Regions from separate parts of the Pseudarthrobacter sp. PvP004 genome, predicted to be linked through region 1. Evidence: riboswitches for the same ligand, from Rfam matches in the RefSeq annotation. Region 1 holds a riboswitch; each other region holds the start of a gene.
What was found. Region 1 has a riboswitch for glycine ahead of cycA (D-serine/D-alanine/glycine transporter). Riboswitches for the same ligand answer to the same signal wherever they lie in the genome.

Region 1 (6,692 bases):
TGCCAAGCTGTTCCGGGCGGTTTCGCCGTGGGTTCACGACGGTCCGGTTGAAGCGCGGACGCTTATCGAGGCGATGTCGCCGGCAAACAGGGTGGGCATCAACCTCTCGCCGCTGCTGGAACAGCTCATGTCCGACGGGCTGGTCCGCACCAAGATCATGATGAGTGTTGAGGGCACGCCCATGCAGACCACCGGCCTGGACGTGGAACCCCATCCTTACAGGCCTCTGGCTGCCAACGGATCCATCACCAGGAACTTGTATGTCCTTGGCCTGCAATTGTCCGCTTCGCAGTGGGGGACAGCCATCGCTGCCGAGGCCAGGCCGCGCACCGGACCCGCCTACGCGAGCGGCCAGCGGACGCTCCGCGATGCTGATGAGATTGCGCGTAGCATTCTGGGCCGCTAGGGACGTGGGGTTGCACCTCTACCCGACCTTGGCTACTGTGTGAGCTGCATCACCCACTTGGGTGTGCGCGCTTTTGATCTGCGGCGGGAGAGTCCTGCCGGTACATCCCGTCAGGCGCCGTAGGAGCAAACCCTCCCCAGGAATCTCTCAGGCCCATGTACCGCCGCGGCGAGGCAACTCTGGAAAGCAGTCCGGTCACCGGGCTCACCGAAGGTGCAAGCCTTCCTGCCCTGCAGGAAGGCGGAAACTCTCAGGTCCACGTACAGAGCGGGGAGGAACCCGAATCAATGTGGCACCCCGTGCCGCCTGAACGATGGAGTTCCTTTGACGATTCAGCGCCCGCCTTCCACCGGCACAGATTCACCCCACCTCGAGCGACAACTCAGCAACCGCCACATCCAGCTCATCGCCATCGGCGGAGCCATTGGCACCGGCCTCTTCATGGGATCCGGCAAGACCATTTCCGCTGCCGGCCCATCCGTCATCTTCGTGTACATGATCATCGGCTTCATGCTGTTCTTCGTTATGCGCGCCATGGGCGAACTGCTGCTCAGCAACCTCAATTACAAATCCTTCAGCGACTTCGCCGCCGACCTCCTGGGACCGTGGGCCGGCTTCTTCACCGGCTGGACGTACTGGTTCTGCTGGGTGATCACCGGGATCGCGGACGTGATCGCAATCGCGGGGTATTCCCAGGAACTTTGGCCCTCCCTGCCCCTCTGGGTGCCGGGCCTGATCACCATCGGCATCCTCCTGCTCCTGAACCTCGCCACCGTGAAAGCCTTCGGTGAGACGGAGTTCTGGTTCGCCCTCATCAAGATTGTGGCCATTGCGGCGCTCATCATCGTTGGCCTATTCATGATTTTCAGCGGCTTCCAGTCCGACGCCGGACCGGCCAGCTTCACCAACCTGTGGAGCCACGGCGGCTTCTTCCCGAATGAATTCATGGGCTTCGTGGCCGGCTTCCAGATCGCCGTCTTCGCGTTCGTGGGCATCGAACTCGTGGGCACAACAGCTGCCGAGGCCAAGGACCCCGAGAAGAACCTCCCCAAAGCCATCAACTCCATCCCCATCCGCGTGCTGCTCTTTTATGTGGGCGCGCTGATCATCCTCATGTCCGTCACCCCGTGGACCCAGTTTGCTGCCGGACATAGCCCCTTCATCGCCATGTTCTCGCTCGCTGGTCTCGGCGCAGCGGCCACCATCGTCAACCTGGTGGTGCTGACCTCGGCCATGTCGTCGGCAAACTCTGGCATCTACTCCACGTCCCGCATGGTGTTCGGACTCGCGCAGGAAGGCGACGCACCCAAGGTTTTCGGCGCGCTGTCCGGACGCAAAGTGCCCCGCAACGCCCTGTTCCTGTCCTGCATCCTGCTGCTGTCCGGCGTCGTCCTCATGTATGCCGGCTCGGACATCGGCAAGGCGTTCGACATGGTCACTACGGTGTCCGCTGTGTGTTTCGTCTTCGTCTGGTCCATCATCCTGGCGAGCTACCTTGCCTTCCGGAAGCGCCGCCCGCACTTGCACGAGTCCTCGGCGTTCAAGATGCCCGGTGGAGTGGTGATGGTGTGGGTGGTGTTCGCGTTCTTCGCCTTCGTCCTCTGGGCTCTGACCACGCAACCGGACACGCTCGCGGCCCTGTTGGCCACGCCCGTGTGGTTCATCATTCTGGGTGTCGCCTGGTTGATTCTCCGGCGCCGTCCCGCGCACTTGGCCCGTTACGAGGAGTTCAAGGCTGAGCTCCAGCGGGATGCAGAAAGGGACCGGGAACCGGAACCCGTGAACAAGTAACCGCGCAGGCCCAAAAGGCCGCAAACCAAAGGCAGGACCCCTCACGAAGAAGATCGTGAGGGGTCCTGCCTTGTACCGGCCTCGCGGGTACTGGCCTCTCGGCCCTGTGGCTCAGGGGCGGCTAGCCCCTCAGGCACCTCTGGTACTCCAACCAGGCAAAGCCGTACCGGATCCATCCCACGATGTCGTACCACTTGGACGGCTTGACGGGTGCGGTGCACTGCGGCGGGTTGGTGCCGCTTTCCGCCACGTTCACCAGCGTTTTCACCACGGTTCCGCTCTCGACGGCGGTCAGCACCAACGTGCCGGTGCCTGCAGCTGCCGCGGCGGGAACCTTGAGGTCCACCGTGGCGGTGCCCGCGGTCACCGGGACCGAACCGAGTGCCGATTCCGAGCCCTTGCCATCGACGAACACTGCATTCAGCGTTGCGTTGGCCGGGCTGCCGATGGAGGTGAGGTTCAGCTTGGAGATGGCCAGCGTAATGGACTCTCCGGCCTTGACCTCAGCCGCCGTGGAGTTGGCCACGGCAACGGAACGGCGTGCGAAGTCGGGCGAAACAGGGTTGTGCTCGCGCAGGTACTTGATCCACGCATCGCGGTCCACCAAGCCCGTGTCTTTGGTGTTGGTCCCTTCCTTGAAGACCCGGAAGTTGTCACCGCCGGTAGCCAGGAAGCTGAACGTCCCGATCCTGTACTGCTTGGCAGGATCGAGCACAGCACCGTTCACCCAGATGCCGGTGATGCGGTCACCTGCGGCGCGGGCGGCGTCGTAGGTGTAGTTGACGTTCTTGGACACGCCCAGCTGCTGGTAGGGGCGGCTGGGAATGGTGCCGTCGGCGTTGGTCTGCCACTGCTGCTCCAGGAGCGTCTTGAACTGAGCGCCGGTCAGCGACGTGGTCCAGAGATTGTTCACGAACGGCAGGACCGCGTTGGCCTCGGCGTAGGTGATGGTCCCGTCCGGTGCGTAGTACAGCTCATTACGCAGGCCTCCGGGGTTCACGACGCCGATCTCCGCCGCACCCAGTTCGGGAGCCTTGAGTGTATCCACCAGGGAGTCCGCCACCAGGTTGCCGAGCGTGGATTCGTTCGCGCGATCGTCCCGCTTGGGGGCGCCGCCGGCGGGATCCGGGGTGAAGGCCGTGGTGATATCAGCTGTCACCGCGCCTACCGGCTGGTTGCCGATCTCGGCAGCCTGGGCGAGGGCCTTGTCCACGATGGTTTTCACTGCCGCCACACGCGGGTAGGTGGCAACGAGGCTTTCAGCGGTCTCGGTAGTCCGGTCCACGATGGCGGCCTTGTAAGAGGTCACGGACTTGCTTGCGGTGTCCACTGTGAGGGTCACGCTGCCCACGTTCTCGCCGTAGTTGCCAGTCTGCACAATGGGGCGGGTCTTGCCGGTGGGCTGGCCGTTGGCGTCCAGGATCGGAGCGTCCCAGGCGTATTCCTTGTGCGTGTGTCCTGTGAAGATCGCGGCGACGTCGGGAGTGGTTTCGTTGACCAGCTTGGCGAACGGCCCGCCGGCTGCAACTTCCTGCTCCAACGTGGCGCCCTCGGGTGTTCCGGAAGCAGCGCCGTCGTGGTTTTCCACGATGATGAGGTCTGCCAGGTTGTCGGCCTTGATCTTCGCGGCAACCCGGTTGATGGCTTCCACAGGATCGCCGAACTCCAGATCCGCGATTCCGGCAGGGGTCACCAGGGACGGAACTTCCTGCGTGACAGTACCGATCACTGCTACCCGCATGCCGTTCATGTCCATCACCTTGTACTCCGGCAGGACCGGGGTGCTGGTGCCCTTCTGGTAGACGTTCGCGCCCAGGTAGGCGAACTTCGCGTTGGTACCTCCAGCTGTGACGCGGTCGCGCAGGTCCGCCCAACCGCCGTCGAACTCGTGGTTGCCTACAGCGGAAGCCTGCAATTCGAGCGCGTTCAAGACGTCGATGGTGGGTTGGTCCTTCGCCACTGAAGAAGCGAAGAGGGAAGCACCGATGTTGTCACCGGCCGAAATGAAGGCCGTAGCGCCGGGAGCAGCTGCAGCGCGGAGCTTTTCCACCGTTCCGGCGAACAGGACGGTGTTTGAGTCGATCCGCCCGTGGAAGTCGTTGATACCCAGGAACTGCAGGTCGACGGTTGCCGGTTGGTCCGCAGTCAGGTTCAGGCCCACCACCACAGGATCGTGGTCGCTGGCCCGGAACTCGTCCTGGGCATAGTAGTTGGTCACATTGTTGTTATACCTGCTGTACTCCAGCGCGACGGACTCCACGGAGTTGATGTTCCAGATGTCTGTTCCGGTCACCACCTTGCGGGCGGCAGGAGAAGCGAGGATGTGGTCCAGCGAGCCAACCATGCCTCCGAAGAGGTACGAGTGCTTGCCTGTACCCACCTCAAGGTCGGTGTAACCGGCGCCGGTGAGGACGTTGATGGGATCTTCCTTCGCGTAGGCGTTGAAGTCGCCGATCAGGAAGACCTTGTCCGTGCCCTTGGACGCCTGGAGGTCCTTGGAGAAGGCGAGCAGGGATTCAGCCTGCTTTGTGCGTGCGATGTTCGACGCGCCCTGGCCCTTGTCCGTGTCATCCGGGGTCGCGGCGGAGCCCTTGGACTTGAAGTGGTTCACGATCGCGATGAACTTTTTGTCATCGTCCCCGCCAACCGGCTTGAAGAGCTGCGCGAGGGGCTTGCGGGCACTTGCGAAGGCCACGGTGTCGTTGTGGATGATGGACTCGCCCACGGGCTCGGCCGCTGCCTTCTTGTAGATGAATGCTGTGCGGATCATGTCCTCGTCGCTCAGCGGGGGAGCGTTGGCGGGTGTGCGCACGTAGTCCCAAACACCGGGTGTCTTGACGTTGAGGGCATCCACCAGCTTGGACAAGGCGTCGTCGCGGTTCTTGCCGAACTGTGCCGAGTTCTCGATCTCTTCAAGGGATACGACGTCAGCGCCGGACTTGGTGATGGCGGCAACGATCTTGCTCTGCTGGCGCTCGAAGTTCTCCGCGTTGGCAGCACCGCGGGCGTTGCAGCCTTCCTTGACCGTGATCGGGTTGCCCTCGCGGTCGGTGTAGAAGACGCAGCCGGCCAGCTGGTCACCGGTGGTGGGGAAGTAGTTCAGCACGTTGAAGGAAGCCAGCTTGAGGTTGCCCCCCACGTCGGCGGGACCTTCGGGCCGGGAGGCGGTGAAGCTCGCCGGCTGGACAGAGCCAGCGTTGGCCGGGCTCAGCGCAGTCAGGGGCTGGAACTTCCAGGAGTTGTTGCCGTAGCCCAGGATGACGTCAGTCCGGAACTGCGCCGGGGAACCGACGCGGACAGGATCGGACGTGGTCAGGTAGGGCAATTGCTGGGCCTTGGTGGTGGCGTCCTTCAAGAAGTTGGTGGACGCACCGTCGTCGAGCTTGATCCCGCGCAGCGCGTTGTCCGCTACCACAGCGGCATACTCCGGCGAACCGTAGGTGGCTACCGCCGTCGGCTGTACCAAAGGCGATGTGCCGGCCGCGAGGCCGATCTCGCCGTACTGGTTCAGGGAGTAGTTGTCCGAGACCGTAAAGTCACCTTGCGGGGCCAGGAGCATGCCTTCCAGGCTTTCCCGGGCGGCCTCATTGGCTGGCAGCGTGAACGGCGTGGACTTAACCTCCGGCGCGGCTTCGGTCAGCTTCTTTAACCCCGCCGCCTCAACGGTCAGCTGGGTTTGGCTGGCGAATTCGCTGACCACACCGGTGAGCTGCACGTAGTCGCCCGGTTGGACCGTTGGCGCCGTCGACGGCGAATAGACGAACAAAGCGTCCGACGCCGTCCTGGCCGCCCCCGCGTTGTCCCCGCCACTTCCGGCGGTTTGGACGTAGTAGCCGTTGAAACCGCCGGTCGCATAGACAGCGGTGACCTTGCCGCTGGTTGTCACGGTGCTGCCAACAAACGGGCTGGCTGTACCGGTTCCTTGAATCTCGGCGATGGTCTTGACCCCGGGCTCGGGCTGGGGGTCAACGGGCGGGGTTCCGCTGCCGTTGGAGGCGGTGGGGGTGATGGTGGCGCTGAGGCTGAAATCCGCCGCGTTGGAGTCGGTGTCCGCACCATTGGTGCGGTTGAGGCTCTTAACGTCCGAGTTGACGGTGGGTGCGGTGGCAACGGCGGTCTCAAAGGTGTTGGAGGTGCCGTAGCCCAGGAGGTCAGCGATGGCTGCGTTGCCCGTCACCGACCCCGTCGGAAGGGGAGTGACGGCAGTGGCCTGCTTGGCCAGGATCAGCGTCCCGGTAGTTCCGCTGGGGTTCAGCGTGCCGGCTGCCTGGACATCGGCTTTGGGTAGTTCCGGCGCCGTGGACGTTTCGCTGTTGGTGGCGCCTTGGACCAGGAAATATCCCTTCGCGGGGATGCTGCCGGTCAGGGGCGTGATCCCCGTGGGCGCTGTGCTGGTAGTGGCAGACCGGTACTGCAGCGACCAGCCCGCCAGGCTGACCGGTGCGTCCGAGGAATTGTAAAGCTCCACGAACTTGTTCTTGAAGGCCGCACCGTT
Region 2 (6,692 bases), 1.1 Mb from region 1:
GAGCTTGCCGGAGAAGTTGATGCGCATGCCGTGGGTCAGGTGGCCGCCGTGGGCCAAGTTCAGCCCCATGATGGTGTCACCCGGCTTGATCAGGGCGTGCATCACGGAAGCGTTGGCCTGGGCACCGGAGTGCGGCTGGACGTTCGCGAATTCGGCGCCGAACAGTGCCTTGATGCGGTCGATCGCCAGCTGCTCAATGACATCGACGTGTTCGCAGCCGCCGTAGTAGCGCTTGCCCGGGTAACCCTCGGCGTATTTGTTGGTCAGCACCGAACCTTGGGCCTGCATCACGGCAACGGCCGTGTGGTTCTCGGAGGCGATCATTTCCAGCCCGTCGCGCTGGCGACCGAGTTCGTCGTCGATCTTTGCGGCGATCTCAGGATCCAGCTCTGATAGCTGGGCGTCCAGCGACGCCGACACAACTTGCTGGTACTCAGTCACAGATACCGGGTTCACAGTTCTCCACCGTTCGTTGCAGCGTATTCTTCGGCCGACATGAGCGGCCCTTCTTCCGTGGCGGCAACCTTGAAAAGCCAGCCGGCACCGTAGGGATCGTTGTTGATGAGTGCCGGATCGCTGACAACGGCGTCGTTGATCTCGGTCACCTCCCCCGTCACGGGCGAGTACAGGTCCGATACCGACTTGGTGGATTCAACCTCGCCACAGGTCTCGCCTGCGGTCACTGTGGAACCAACGTCGGGGAGGTCCACGTACACAATGTCGCCCAGGGCGTCAGCGGCTACAGCAGAGATCCCGATCCCGACAGGCCCGCCCCCATTAGAGGCAACCCACTCGTGCTCGGCCGAGTATTTCAATTCAGCAACTACCTTGCTCATTTCAATTCCTAACTTCTCGTGACTACTTTTGGCGCTTGTAGAACGGCAGGGCGACAACTTCGAACGGTTCGGCTTTGCCTCGGAGGTCGACCTCAACGATCGTTCCCGGCTCTGAATGCTCGACGTCGACGTAGGCCATCGCTACCGGGTAACCGAGCGTCGGGCTTGGCTGGCCGGAGGTGACTTCGCCGATCAGGGAGCCGTCCTTGAGCACCGAGTAGTGGGCGCGCGCGGCACGGCGGCCCGTGCCCTTGAGGCCCACGAGCTTCTGCCCAAGGGTGGACCCCACACCGGCAGCCTTGATGGCAGTGAGTGCCTCCCTGCCCACAAAGTCGCTTTCCTTGGCCAGGGAAACTACCGGGCCCAGGCCTGCTGCGTAGGCATTGACGTGCTGGGAGAGCTCGTTGCCGTAGAGCGGCATGCCGGCTTCAAGGCGGAGCGAATCGCGGGCGGCGAGACCTGCGGGGATGAGTCCGTGGCCTTCACCGGCTTCCAGCAGCGCTTCCCAGAGGCCTGCGGCGTCGACGTTCGGGACGTAGATCTCGAAGCCGTCTTCCCCGGTGTAGCCGGTGCGGGCGAGCAACAGGTCCTCCCCGTTGATGGATACCTCAACCGCGGCGTAGTACTTCAGTTCGGTGACCAACTCGTGCTGTTCCGCAGGGACCAGTTGCAGCAGGATGGCTTCAGCGGTCGGGCCCTGCACGGCGATGAGTGACGTCTCGGCAGAGACGTCCTCGACGACGACGTCAAAACCGGCCGCGCGCTTCAGCAGCGCCGCGGAGACCACCTTGGCGTTGCCCGCATTGGGGACTACCAGGTACTTGTCTTCAGCGCGTCGGTAGGAGATGAGGTCGTCGATGATGCCGCCGTCGGCGTTGCAGATCAGCGAATACTTGGCCTTGCCTACAGCGATCGCTGACAGCTTGCCCACCAGGGCGTAGTCCAGGAAGGCCGCAGCGTCGGGGCCGCTGACCCAAACCTCGCCCATGTGGGAGAGATCGAACAGGCCCGCCGCGTTACGGACGGCATGGTGCTCGGCGAGTTCGGACTCGTACTTCAGCGGCATCTGCCAGCCGCCGAAGTCCGTGAAGGAAGCGCCGGCCTTTTTGTGCTGCTCGTAGAGAGCGGTGTAGTTCTCAGACATGTCGGGAGTCCTTAGTTTTCGAAGTCTTCGAGCGGAGGGCAGGAGCACACCAGGTTGCGGTCACCGGCAGCTCCATCGATGCGTCCAACTGGCGGGAAGTACTTGTCCTGCTTCAAGTGGTGGACGGGGAATGCTGCCTGCTCGCGCGTGTAGTCGCGGTCCCAGCCGGAATTTACGACGGCGGCAGCTGTGTGCGGCGCGTTGCGCAGCGGCGATTTCTCAAGAGTGAAATCACCGCTGGCCACCTGCTCGATCTCGGCGCGGATGGTGATCATGGCTTCGATGAAGCGGTCGATCTCGGCAAGGTCCTCGGACTCGGTCGGTTCCACCATGAGCGTGCCCGCAACCGGGAACGCGAGCGTGGGGGCGTGGAATCCGAAGTCGATGAGGCGCTTGGCCACGTCTTCAGCGGTAACTCCGGTGCGGGTGGTCAGTTCACGCAGATCCAGGATGCACTCGTGGGCAACAAGTCCGCCCTCGCCCGTGTACAGGACGGGGAAGTGCTCGTCCAGGCGGGAGGCAACGTAGTTGGCGGCGAGCAGCGCGGACTTCGTGGCGTCGGTGAGGCCTTGGCCACCCATGAGCTTCACGTACGCCCAGGAAATCGGCAGCACACCGGCGGAACCGTAACGTGAGGCCGAGATGGCTACGCCATGCCCTTCCTCGTGCGCTGCTTTGTTCGCGTCGCCCGGCATGAACGGAGCCAGGTGTGCCTTCGCAGCAACAGGGCCAACGCCCGGTCCGCCGCCGCCGTGCGGGATGCAGAAGGTTTTGTGCAGGTTCAGGTGCGATACGTCGCCGCCGAACTTGCCCGGCTGGGCCAGGCCAACCAGCGCGTTCAGGTTCGCACCGTCAACGTACACCTGGCCGCCGGCTGCATGGATCGCGTCACAGACTTCGCGGACGTCGGCGTCGTACACGCCGTGCGTGGACGGGTAAGTGATCATGATGCAGGACAGGACGTCTTTGTTGGCTTCGATTTTGGCGGTCAGGTCTGCGTGATCGATGGTGCCGTCGGCAGCCGTGGCCACCACCACAACCTTCATCCCGGCCAAGACCGCGGACGCGGCGTTGGTGCCGTGGGCCGACGCGGGGATCAAGCAGACAGTGCGCTGCTGGTCACCACGGGACAGGTGGTATCCACGGATGGCCAGCAGGCCGGCCAGCTCTCCCTGGGAACCGGCGTTCGGCTGAATGGAGACCTGGTCGTAGCCCGTGATCTCGGTAAGGTCGGCTTCCAGGTCTTCGATCAGTTCCCGCCAACCCGCTGTCTGGTGGTCCGGAGCGAACGGGTGGATGGAGGCGAACTCAGGCCAGGAAATGGCTTCCATTTCAGCGGTTGCGTTGAGCTTCATCGTGCACGAACCCAGCGGAATCATGGTGCGGTCCAGTGCGAGGTCCCGGTCGGACAGCCTGCGGATATAGCGCAACAGCTGCGTCTCGGAACGGTGCGTGTTGAACACCGGGTGCTGCAGGAAGTCGCTGCTTCGGACCACGTCTGCGGGCAGTTCGAACCCTGCTGCGTCCCCTACCGGACCGGCTCCAAAGGCGACGGCCACCGCGGAGAGGACCTCCGGCGTCGTGGTTTCATCAATGCTCACCCCAACGGTGTCGGCGTCGATGAATCGCAGGTTGATGCCGCGTGCCTCGGCGGCGCCGATGACTTTGTCAGCCTTGCCGGGGACGCGCACTGTGAGGGTGTCGAAGAAGGACTCGGACGTAAGTTCCCGGCCAGCTTTCTTCAGCGCTGTGGCAAGGGTGCGGGCATGGCCGTGAACGGTTTCGGCGATCGCCTTCAGGCCTTCCGGACCGTGGTAGACGGCGTACATCGAGGCGACAATGGCCAGCAAGGCCTGCGCTGTACAGATGTTGGACGTCGCCTTTTCGCGGCGGATGTGCTGCTCGCGGGTCTGGAGGGCCAGACGGTACGCGGGGACGCCTGCGTTGTCCTTGGAAACGCCCACGATACGGCCGGGAAGTGTGCGCTCCATGCCTTCGCGGACCGCCATGTAGGCCGCGTGCGGGCCGCCGAAGAACAGCGGGACACCGAAGCGCTGCGCAGTTCCGACGGCGATGTCCGCACCTTGCTCGCCCGGGGGCGTGATGAGGGTGAGCGCCAAAAGGTCAGCCGCGACGGTGACCAGCGCACCGCGTTCCTTGGCGTCGGCGATCACGACGGAGTGATCGAAGACTCGGCCCGAAACGCCCGGCTGCTGGAGCACGATGCCATTGATGTCGCCGTCGGGAAGGCCGGCCGAAAGGTCAGCGATCTCCACCTCGAAGCCCAACGCCTCAGCGCGACCCTTCACGATCGCGATGGTCTGCGGGAGGAGGTCGGAGTCCAGGACAGTCTTACCGTCCTTGGCAGTCTGGTTCTTGTTGGCCCTGCGCATGAGCAACACGGCCTCGGCCACGGCGGTGGCTTCGTCCAGCAGGGAAGCGTTCGCAACGGGCAGGCCGGTGAGGTCCTGCACCATGGTCTGGAAATTGAGCAGCGCTTCGAGGCGGCCCTGGGAAATTTCCGGCTGGTACGGGGTGTAAGCCGTGTACCAAGCGGGAGCTTCCAGGATGTTGCGGCGGATGACCGGCGGCGTCACGGTGTCGTAGTAGCCCTGGCCGATCATCTGGACGGCGGTCTTGTTCTTGGACGCGAGCTTGCGCAGCTCGGCGAGGACCTGCACCTCGGTGAGGGCGTCCTGCAACTTCAGGGCAGTGTCCTGGCGGATCGAATCGGGGACCGCGACGTCTACCAGGCCGTCGACAGAGTCGTAGCCAATGGCCTTGAGCATGGTGTCAACATCGGCTTGGCGACGGGCGCCGATGTGCCGGTCCGCGAAGGCGGTGGGGGTTGATTGAACAGTCAAGAGGAACTCCATGATTCAGGCGCCCAGTGAGCGCTCGATGATGTGGGTTCCTCCCCGCTCTGTATTGGACCTGAGAGATTCCGCAGGAATGGTTGCCTGCTTGCACCGTCGGTGAGCCCGGTTACCCGGACTGCTTTCCAGAGTTGCCTAACCGCGGCGGTACATGGGCCTGAGAGATTCCTGGGGAGGATTTGCTCCTACGGCGCCTGACTGGATGTACCGGCAGGGCTCTCCCGCCGCAGATCAAAAGCGTTGCGTCACCGTGAGTGACACGCTTCACACCATAGCTGGTTGTTTTGAAAAAGCGCAAGCAAGGTGAAGTTACTGATGCATCGCCTCATGGATTTGCAGCGCGAACCAGAGCTGGGCAACTGTGGACGTTTCACCCATATCCAGCCCCGTCAGCTCGCCGATTTTCCGTATCCGGTAGATGATGGTTTGCCGGTGCGCGAACAACGCCGTTGCGGTCTTTTGCCAGGACCGTTGCGAGTCCAGATACGTCCTGAGCGTGACGAGGAGATCGCCCTCCTGGCTCTGCTCGTAGTCGAAAATCGGGCCTAAAAGCCGCCGAACCAGCGCCGTTCCCTCCTCGAAACCCGTCAGCCCCAGCCATGACGGCCCCTCCGCATAGCGGGCCAGCGCCAGCTTGTTGGCACGGGCGGAGCCAAGCGCCCAGAGGGATTCCTGCAGTGCGCGTTGGATGTTGGCAACGGCCGCCGGCGCACTGATCCCGATCGCAGCATCCGCCCCGGCACAGTGCGCCAGGACGTGGTCAGGGACGTCGGCCGGGACCACCACATGGAGCCTGTTGTTTCGCTTCAACGACGCCGACGCAACCCCGTGCCTCCACAGTTCGATGTGCACGTTGGCCAGCCTGTCGCCGTCGTCCGCTTGTCTGTCTCCGCCGCCGGCGGACATCGAGGCGAGCAGGAAATCCTGGGGCGAAACCTCGAAAGCTGCCAGCCGGCTCTCCATTTCGGCCGCGCCCAAGCGTCCGTCCATTGCCTGCAGGAGGAACTCGCCGGCCAGCCGGTGGCGGCCTTCCAGCGACAAAACGATGCGCGAAAGCTGTAGTCCCAACACGGTTGCGGCGTGAAGGAGTACGACGGCGTCCGGGTGCGGTTCGCTGTTGGGCAGCACCACCAGGAGCGCATTGGCATGCGTGGGAATGTCCATGGTGAGCACGTGCCGGCCCCGGATGCGGTGCCATTGGAAGTTCTTTCCGGCGAGGGACACCTGCCCGGACAGCGGAGCCCATTCCTCGGCAAGGAACTCTGGCAGCGTTTGCCCGTCCGGATGCCAGGGATGGAGGCAGCGTCGGTCCACCACGAACAGGTTTGCGTCGAGCTCAGTTGCCAGCCGCTGGACCAGGCTCTGCCAATGGTCCTCGGAAGCTCCGGCGGTGCGGAGCAGATCGTAGACGCGGGCCGTCTGCCGCAGCCGGCGCGATTCTTCGAGCAGTGAGGACTCGGCAACCGACCGGGCGATTGCGATGAACGGCAGCGGATACGGGATGTTGACCAGTGGCAACGGCAGCCGCTCGCACGCCGCCAGGAATTCCGCGGTGAGGGGCGGCGCGTGCATCTTCTCACCGATCGCCAAGGCGCTGGCACCGCTGTCCACCAAGGCCTCTGCGAGCGCCACCTGACCTTGCGCGTCTGGGGGGATGGACAGGCCGTTGGTCATCATGAGCTCGCCGCCTGTAACCCATTCCCACAATCTGGGCAGATCCGAGGTGTGGGCCCAGGTGATGCGGTTGTCCCGGCCCGCCGATCCTGCCAGGAGTGTGAGCCCGAGTTGAGGCTCGGCCACGAGTTCAGCCACGGTGATTGCCATGCGGGGTCCTGT
Region 3 (6,692 bases), 160 kb from region 1:
GCCGGATGGCCCCCAAAGGCGGCAACCCGGCGTCGCAATTTTATTCAGTTCTACAATCCCACGCTACGCCACGGGGTGCGTGGGTAGCCCGATGGACCGGACGGCATTCCCCGATTCGGGGCTTAGGAGCAACTCACCCGACCAGAGGCCCTTTTGGGTGCGGTATCCGGAAGCGTGCGTCCAAGGGAGCGCCACGTCCGCCCAGCGGGCGTTTTCGCGACCGAGCACGCGGAGGATGCCGCCCGCAACGGGCCACTCCGGCGAGTTAGGAGAGGTCTCCGCCGTTCTTGGAGGCGTACTCCTCGGCTGAGAGCAGGGGGCCGTCGGACTCAGCTGCGACCTTGAACAACCAACCGGCACCGTAAGGATCGCTGTTGATCAGGGCGGGGTCGGATACAACGGCGTCGTTGATCTCGGTGACCTCACCGGTGACCGGCGAGTACAGGTCCGATACCGACTTGGTGGATTCAACCTCGCCACAGGTCTCGCCTGCAGTAACAGTCGAACCGACCTCGGGAAGGTCAACGTACACAATGTCACCCAGTGCGTCGGTGGCGACCTCGGAGATACCAACGGACACTGAGTTCCCGTCCCCGCGAGAAACCCACTCGTGCTCGTCGGAGTACTGAAGTTCGGGCGCTACTTTGGGCATTCTGATTCCTTACTATGGTTGGTCAAAAACTATGGCTGGGATGGTGGGGCACCGAATTCCTCGGCGGGCGCACATGCGACCGAGCATGCAGAGGAGGTCGGACCCGCCGGCCGAAGGCGACTGACTCAGCGAACCCGCTTGTAGAACGGCAGTGCGACGACTTCGAACCGCTCATTCTTACCGCGCAGGTCGATGTCCAGTGCGGTACCAAGCTCTGAGTGTTCGACGTCGACATACGCCAACGCTACCGGGTAGCCGAGCGTGGGGCTGGGCTGACCGGAGGTGACTTCGCCAACCACGGCGCCGTCTTTGAGGACCGGGTAGTGGCCGCGACCGGCCCTGCGGCCCAGGCCTTTGAGACCAACGAGCTTGCGTCCGCTGGTGGAGCCGGCACCGTCAGCTTTGAGGGCAGCGAGTGCGTCCTTGCCGACGAAGTCGCCTTCCTTGGACAGTGCCACTACGGGTCCGAGTCCTGCCGCGAAGGGGTTGCCTTCACGGGAGAGTTCGTTGCCGTAGAGGGGCATCCCGGCTTCGAGACGCAGGGAGTCGCGTGAAGCCAGGCCGGCGGGGGTCAGTTCGCCTTCTTCAGCGGCGTCGGCGATGGCCTGCCAGAGGGCTGCAGCGGAGTCGTTGGCTACGAAGATCTCGAAGCCGTCTTCCCCGGTGTAACCGGTGCGGGCGAGCAGCAAGTCTTGCGTGCCGCCGTCGAACGTGAACGCTACTTCGACCGCCGCGTAGTACTTGAGTTCGGTGACCAGCGCATGCTGCTCGACGGGCACCAAGCGGAGGAGGATCGCTTCGGCGAGGGGACCCTGCACCGCGATCAGCGAGGTTTCAGCGGATGCGTCCTGGACCTCGACGTCGAACCCGGCCGCCCGCTCCAGTAACGCCGTGGCCACAACCTTCGCGTTGCCCGCGTTCGGGACCACCAGGAACTTCTCGGAGCCGCGGCGGTAGGTGATGAGGTCATCGATGATGCCGCCGTCTTCCTGGCAGATCAGCGAGTACTTTGCTTTACCGTCGGCCATGGCGGAGATCTTGCCCACCAAGGCGTAGTCGAGGAACGCGGCTGCCTCGGGACCGGTGACCCAGACTTCACCCATGTGGGAGAGGTCGAACAGGCCGGCGGACTTGCGGACTGCGTGGTGCTCGGCCAACTCGGACGAGTACTTGAGCGGCATCTGCCAGCCGCCGAAGTCGGTGAAGGACGCGCCGAGCTTCTTGTGCTCTTCGTAGAGAGCTGTGTAGTTCTCAGTCATTTGTGGGACCGTCCTAGTTCTCGAAGTCTTCGATCGGCGGGCAGGAGCAGACCAGGTTGCGGTCTCCGGCTGCGCCGTCAATGCGGCCAACGGGCGGGAAGTACTTGTCCTGCTTGAGGTGGTGGACCGGGAAGGCGGCCTGCTCGCGCGGGTACGCACGGTCCCAGTCAGAACTTACGACGGCGGCGGCTGTGTGCGGCGCGCGGCGAAGCGGGGAATCCTGCACGGAGAAGTCACCGGCAGCAACCTGGTCGATTTCCTTGCGGATGGTGATCATGGCTTCGATGAAGCGGTCGATCTCCACGAGGTCTTCGGACTCGGTGGGCTCCACCATGAGCGTGCCCGCGACCGGGAAGGCCAGGGTAGGCGCGTGGAAGCCGAAGTCGATGAGGCGCTTGGCAACGTCCTCAGCGGTGACGCCGGTCTTCGCGGTCAGTTCACGCAGGTCCAGGATGCACTCGTGGGCCACGAGTCCGCCTTCGCCGGTGTACAGGACCGGGAAGTGGTCGTTGAGGCGGGATGCGATGTAGTTCGCGGCAAGCAGCGCGGACTTGGTTGCCTCGGTGAGTCCCTGGCCGCCCATGAGCTTCACGTAAGCCCAGGAGATTGGAAGGACACCGGCGGAACCGAAACGGGAAGCCGAAATCGGGACGTCGTTGCCTTCGGTCCAGGAGGCTGCATCGCCGGGCATGAACGGTGCGAGGTGTGCCTTTGCAGCTACGGGGCCAACGCCGGGTCCGCCGCCGCCGTGGGGGATGCAGAAGGTCTTGTGCAGGTTCAGGTGGGACACGTCGCCGCCGAACTTGCCCGGCTGGGCCAAGCCAACCAGTGCGTTGAGGTTGGCGCCGTCGATGTACACCTGGCCGCCGGCCTCGTGGATGGCGTCGCAGACTTCCCGGACGTCGGCGTCGTACACACCGTGCGTGGACGGGTAGGTGATCATGATGGCCGAGAGGGCGTCCCGGTTAGCTTCGATCTTGTTCTTGAGGTCAACGTGATCGATGGTGCCATCGGGTGCCGTGGCAACCACAACCACCTTCATGCCGGCCAGGACTGCCGACGCTGCGTTGGTGCCGTGGGCTGAGGCGGGGATGAGGCAGACGTTGCGCTGCTCGTCGCCACGGGACAGGTGGTAGCCGCGGATGGCCAGCAGTCCTGCGAGCTCACCCTGGGAACCAGCGTTCGGCTGGATGGAGACTTGGTCGTAGCCGGTGATCTCGGTCAGCTGTGCTTCGAGGTCGGTGATGAGTTCACGCCAGCCCTCAGTCTGGGAATCCGGAGCGAACGGGTGGATGGAGGCGAACTCCGGCCAGGAGATGGCTTCCATCTCGGCTGTGGCGTTCAGCTTCATGGTGCACGATCCCAGCGGGATCATGGTGCGATCCAGCGCGAGGTCGCGGTCCGAGAGCTTGCGGATGTAGCGCAGGAGCTGGGTTTCGGAGCGGTGCGTGTTGAACACGGGGTGCTGCATGAAGTCGCTCGTACGCTCAACGGAACCTTCAAGCGCAAAGCCTTCAGCGGCTTCAGTGACCGAAGCGCCGAAGACATCAAGGAGACCGCCGACAATTTCAGATGTAGTGGTCTCATCGACGGAAATACCCAGAGTGTCAGCGTCGATGCCGCGCAGGTTGATGCCCTTGGCCTCCGCTGCGGCGATGATCTCGGCAGCCTTACCGGGGACGCGGACGGTGATGGTGTCGAAGAAGGAACCGTGAAGGACCTCGACGCCGGCAGCATTCAGGGACGCTGCAAGGGTACGGGCGTGACCGTGAGCGGTTTCGGCGATCGCCTTCAAGCCCTCGGGGCCGTGGTAGACGGCATACATTGAGGCCACGATGGCGAGCAGCGCTTGCGCGGTACAGATGTTGGACGTGGCCTTCTCGCGGCGGATGTGCTGCTCGCGGGTCTGCAGCGCCAAGCGGTAGGCGGGGACACCGGCGTCGTCCTTGGAAACGCCCACCAGACGGCCGGGCATGGAACGCTCCAGGCCCTTTTGGACGGCCATGTACGCGGCGTGCGGGCCGCCGAAGAAGAGCGGAACGCCCAGGCGCTGTGCGGAACCAACGGCGATGTCGGCGCCCTGCTCACCTGGAGGGGTGATGAGGGTCAGTGAGAGGAGGTCGGCAGCGACGGTCACCAGCGCGCCGCGTTCCTTGGCGTCAGCGATCACGGCGGAGTGGTCGAACACGCGGCCGGACACGCCGGGCTGCTGGAGGACGACGCCGTTGATGGCACCTTCCGGGAGGCCAAGGGAAAGGTCAGCGACCTCAACCTCGAAGCCGAGCGCTTCGGCGCGGCCCTTGACGATGGCGATCGTCTGCGGGAGGCAGTCTGCGTCGAGGACGGTCTTGCCGTCCTGAACGGCCTTGTTCTTGTTGGCGCGGCGCATCATGAGGACGGCCTCGGCAACCGCAGTTGCTTCGTCAAGTAGGGAGGCGTTGGCGATCGGCAGGCCCACCAAGTCCTGGACCATGGTCTGGAAATTGAGCAGCGCTTCGAGGCGGCCTTGCGAGATTTCCGGCTGGTAGGGGGTGTAGGCGGTGTACCAGGCCGGGGACTCGAGGATGTTGCGGCGGATCACCGGGGGCGTCACGGTGTCGTAGTAGCCCTGGCCGATCATCTGAACGGCGGTCTTGTTCTTGGAAGCGAGCTTGCGCAGCTCAGCCAGAACTTCAACTTCGCTCAGTGCGCCCTGAAGGGTGAGGGCAACATCTTGGCGGATGTCGTTCGGGACGGCGGTGTCGACCAGCGAATCGACGGTGTCGTAGCCGACGGACTTGAGCATGGTCTCAATGTCGGCCTGGCGGCGGGCGCCGATATGCCGATCGACGAAGGTGGTGGAGGCAGAACTAACCGTCACGAAGGAACTCCATTACTTGGGGCAGCGTTTGGGTACGCCACAGCGGCTGGGTTCCTCCCCGCTCTGTATTGGACCTGAGAGTTTCCGCGCGTTGCGTGAACAACCATCGCTTGCACCGTCGGTGAGCACAGCACTTTCACCCTGAGGTGGGTTCCGTGCCTGCTGCTTTCCAGAGTTGCCTCGCCGCGGCGGTGCGTGGGCCTGAGAGATTCCTGGGGAGGGTTTGCTCCTACGGCGCCTGCATCACTTGCTTGCAGGACTCTCCCGCCGCAGATCAAAGGCATGTTCAGTTGTGTGTGGGCACCGCGTTGGGCACGCCACAAGGGTTAATTGTCCTACGTCCGGGGCGCTGCAGCAAATGGATGAATCGCTACTTCCGTAGCCGTTCGAGGACTCCCAGCAGGATTTCGACGTCGGCCTCCCGCCCGGCGTTTCCGCCCTCCTGCCCGCCTTCAAAAATCGCATTGAAATAGAGGCCGTCGCCCATGTAACTCACAGCTTTGGCAACCTCGGGTCCAACATCCTCCGCCAGCACGTCCAGCCACCGTTGCTGGATAGCAGCAAACCTGCGGCGGGTTTCCTCGTGAGCCACCTCAGCCAGCCTGGTAGCGGCGACGAAGGCCCGATCCATGGGCGTATCTGCCCAGAGCGAGGACCTGATGAAGTAGGCAGCCGAACCATCCGGTGCTGCCTTCATCAATTCGGTATCTTCATCGGCGAGCAGGTCCAGGCGCTCCAAAAGGGCCGTGGTCAGCGCTTCCTTATTGGGAAAGTGGTACAGCAGCCCACCTTTGGACACCCCTGCGCGCTTGGCAACCGCATCGAGAGTGGCAGCCCGCTCCCCTACCTCAATAAGGAGGGCTTCGTAGGCATCCAGGACGGCATCCCGGGCAACTGGTTTTCGTGGCATAGGTACATCATTCCCTAAAGGCTTGGGGGGTTCCATTTGAAACTGTACCGTCTGGACGGTACAGTAAGTGACATGTACTCGCCGTCCTCAACCCAAGCACCCCGTTCCGCTCGTCCCGTTAAGGGCCAGGCAGCACCGTGGCGCGATTGGACGGCTCTGGCGCTCCTGATGTTCCCGGTGCTGCTGGTGGCCGTCGACAACACCGCGCTCACCTTTGCCCTGCCCGAGATTGCCCGATCCCTGGAGGTTGGCGGCGTCCAACTTCTCTGGATTGTGGACGCCTATCCCCTGGTACTGGCTGCGCTGCTGGTTTCCATGGGTAACCTGGGCGACAGGATCGGACGACGCCGGTTGCTGCTGATCGGCAGCACAGGCTTCGCTGCGGTGTCGGCTGCTACGGCATTCGCACCGACCGCGGAATGGCTGATTGCCGGACGCGCCGGCCTTGGCGTCTTCGGCGCCATGCTGATGCCCTCCACGCTCTCGCTGATCCGGAACATCTTTACCGACCCGAACCGTCGCCGGCTCGCGATCGCTGTCTGGGCTGCCGGCTTCTCCGGCGGTGCCGCCCTCGGTCCGATCTTCGGCGGTTGGCTGGTTGAACACTTCTGGTGGGGTGCCGTCTTCCTTGTGGCAGCTTTCCTGCTCCTCCCGCTCCTGGCTTTCGGCCGGGTCCTGATTCCGGAGTCCAGGGACTCCAACCCGGGACGCGTGGACGTGCCGAGCATCGTCCTGTCCGTTGTCACCATGGCTCCATTTGTTTACGGCATCAAGGAATTCGCGGTGCATGGCTTCGGAGCCTCCGCAGCAGCCTTCATGGGCTTCGGCGTGGTGATGGGCATCCTGTTCGTTCGCCGCCAGCAGCGGATCGAGAGCCCCATGCTCGATGTCGCCTTGTTCAAGAACAAGGTGTTCAGCACAGCCATCGTGGCCAATGTGCTGTCCCTCTTCTCCATGACCGGATTCATCTACTTCTTCGCCCAGCACCTGCAGCTGGTTGAAGGTCAGTCC

Region 2: another riboswitch for glycine. It lies ahead of gcvP (aminomethyl-transferring glycine dehydrogenase); the one in region 1 lies ahead of cycA (D-serine/D-alanine/glycine transporter).
Region 3: another riboswitch for glycine. It lies ahead of gcvP (aminomethyl-transferring glycine dehydrogenase); the one in region 1 lies ahead of cycA (D-serine/D-alanine/glycine transporter).

The regions. Positions count from the first base shown of each region.
Region 1 covers NZ_JAGINL010000001.1:3,126,801-3,133,492, reverse strand. The annotation lists gene J3A64_RS14050 (FAD/NAD(P)-binding domain-containing protein) at 1-406, shown strand, start outside; glycine riboswitch at 481-579, shown strand; gene cycA (D-serine/D-alanine/glycine transporter) at 731-2,197, shown strand; gene J3A64_RS14040 (ExeM/NucH family extracellular endonuclease) at 2,319-6,692, opposite strand, start outside.
Region 2 covers NZ_JAGINL010000001.1:4,229,494-4,236,185, reverse strand. The annotation lists gene glyA (serine hydroxymethyltransferase) at 1-456, opposite strand, end outside; gene gcvH (glycine cleavage system protein GcvH) at 453-836, opposite strand; gene gcvT (glycine cleavage system aminomethyltransferase GcvT) at 859-1,980, opposite strand; gene gcvP (aminomethyl-transferring glycine dehydrogenase) at 1,992-4,844, opposite strand; glycine riboswitch at 4,992-5,090, opposite strand; gene J3A64_RS19270 (PucR family transcriptional regulator ligand-binding domain-containing protein) at 5,166-6,680, opposite strand.
Region 3 covers NZ_JAGINL010000001.1:2,969,285-2,975,976, forward strand. The annotation lists gene gcvH (glycine cleavage system protein GcvH) at 266-652, opposite strand; gene gcvT (glycine cleavage system aminomethyltransferase GcvT) at 778-1,911, opposite strand; gene gcvP (aminomethyl-transferring glycine dehydrogenase) at 1,925-4,771, opposite strand; glycine riboswitch at 4,951-5,048, opposite strand; gene J3A64_RS13310 (TetR/AcrR family transcriptional regulator) at 5,142-5,681, opposite strand; gene J3A64_RS13315 (MFS transporter) at 5,754-6,692, shown strand, end outside.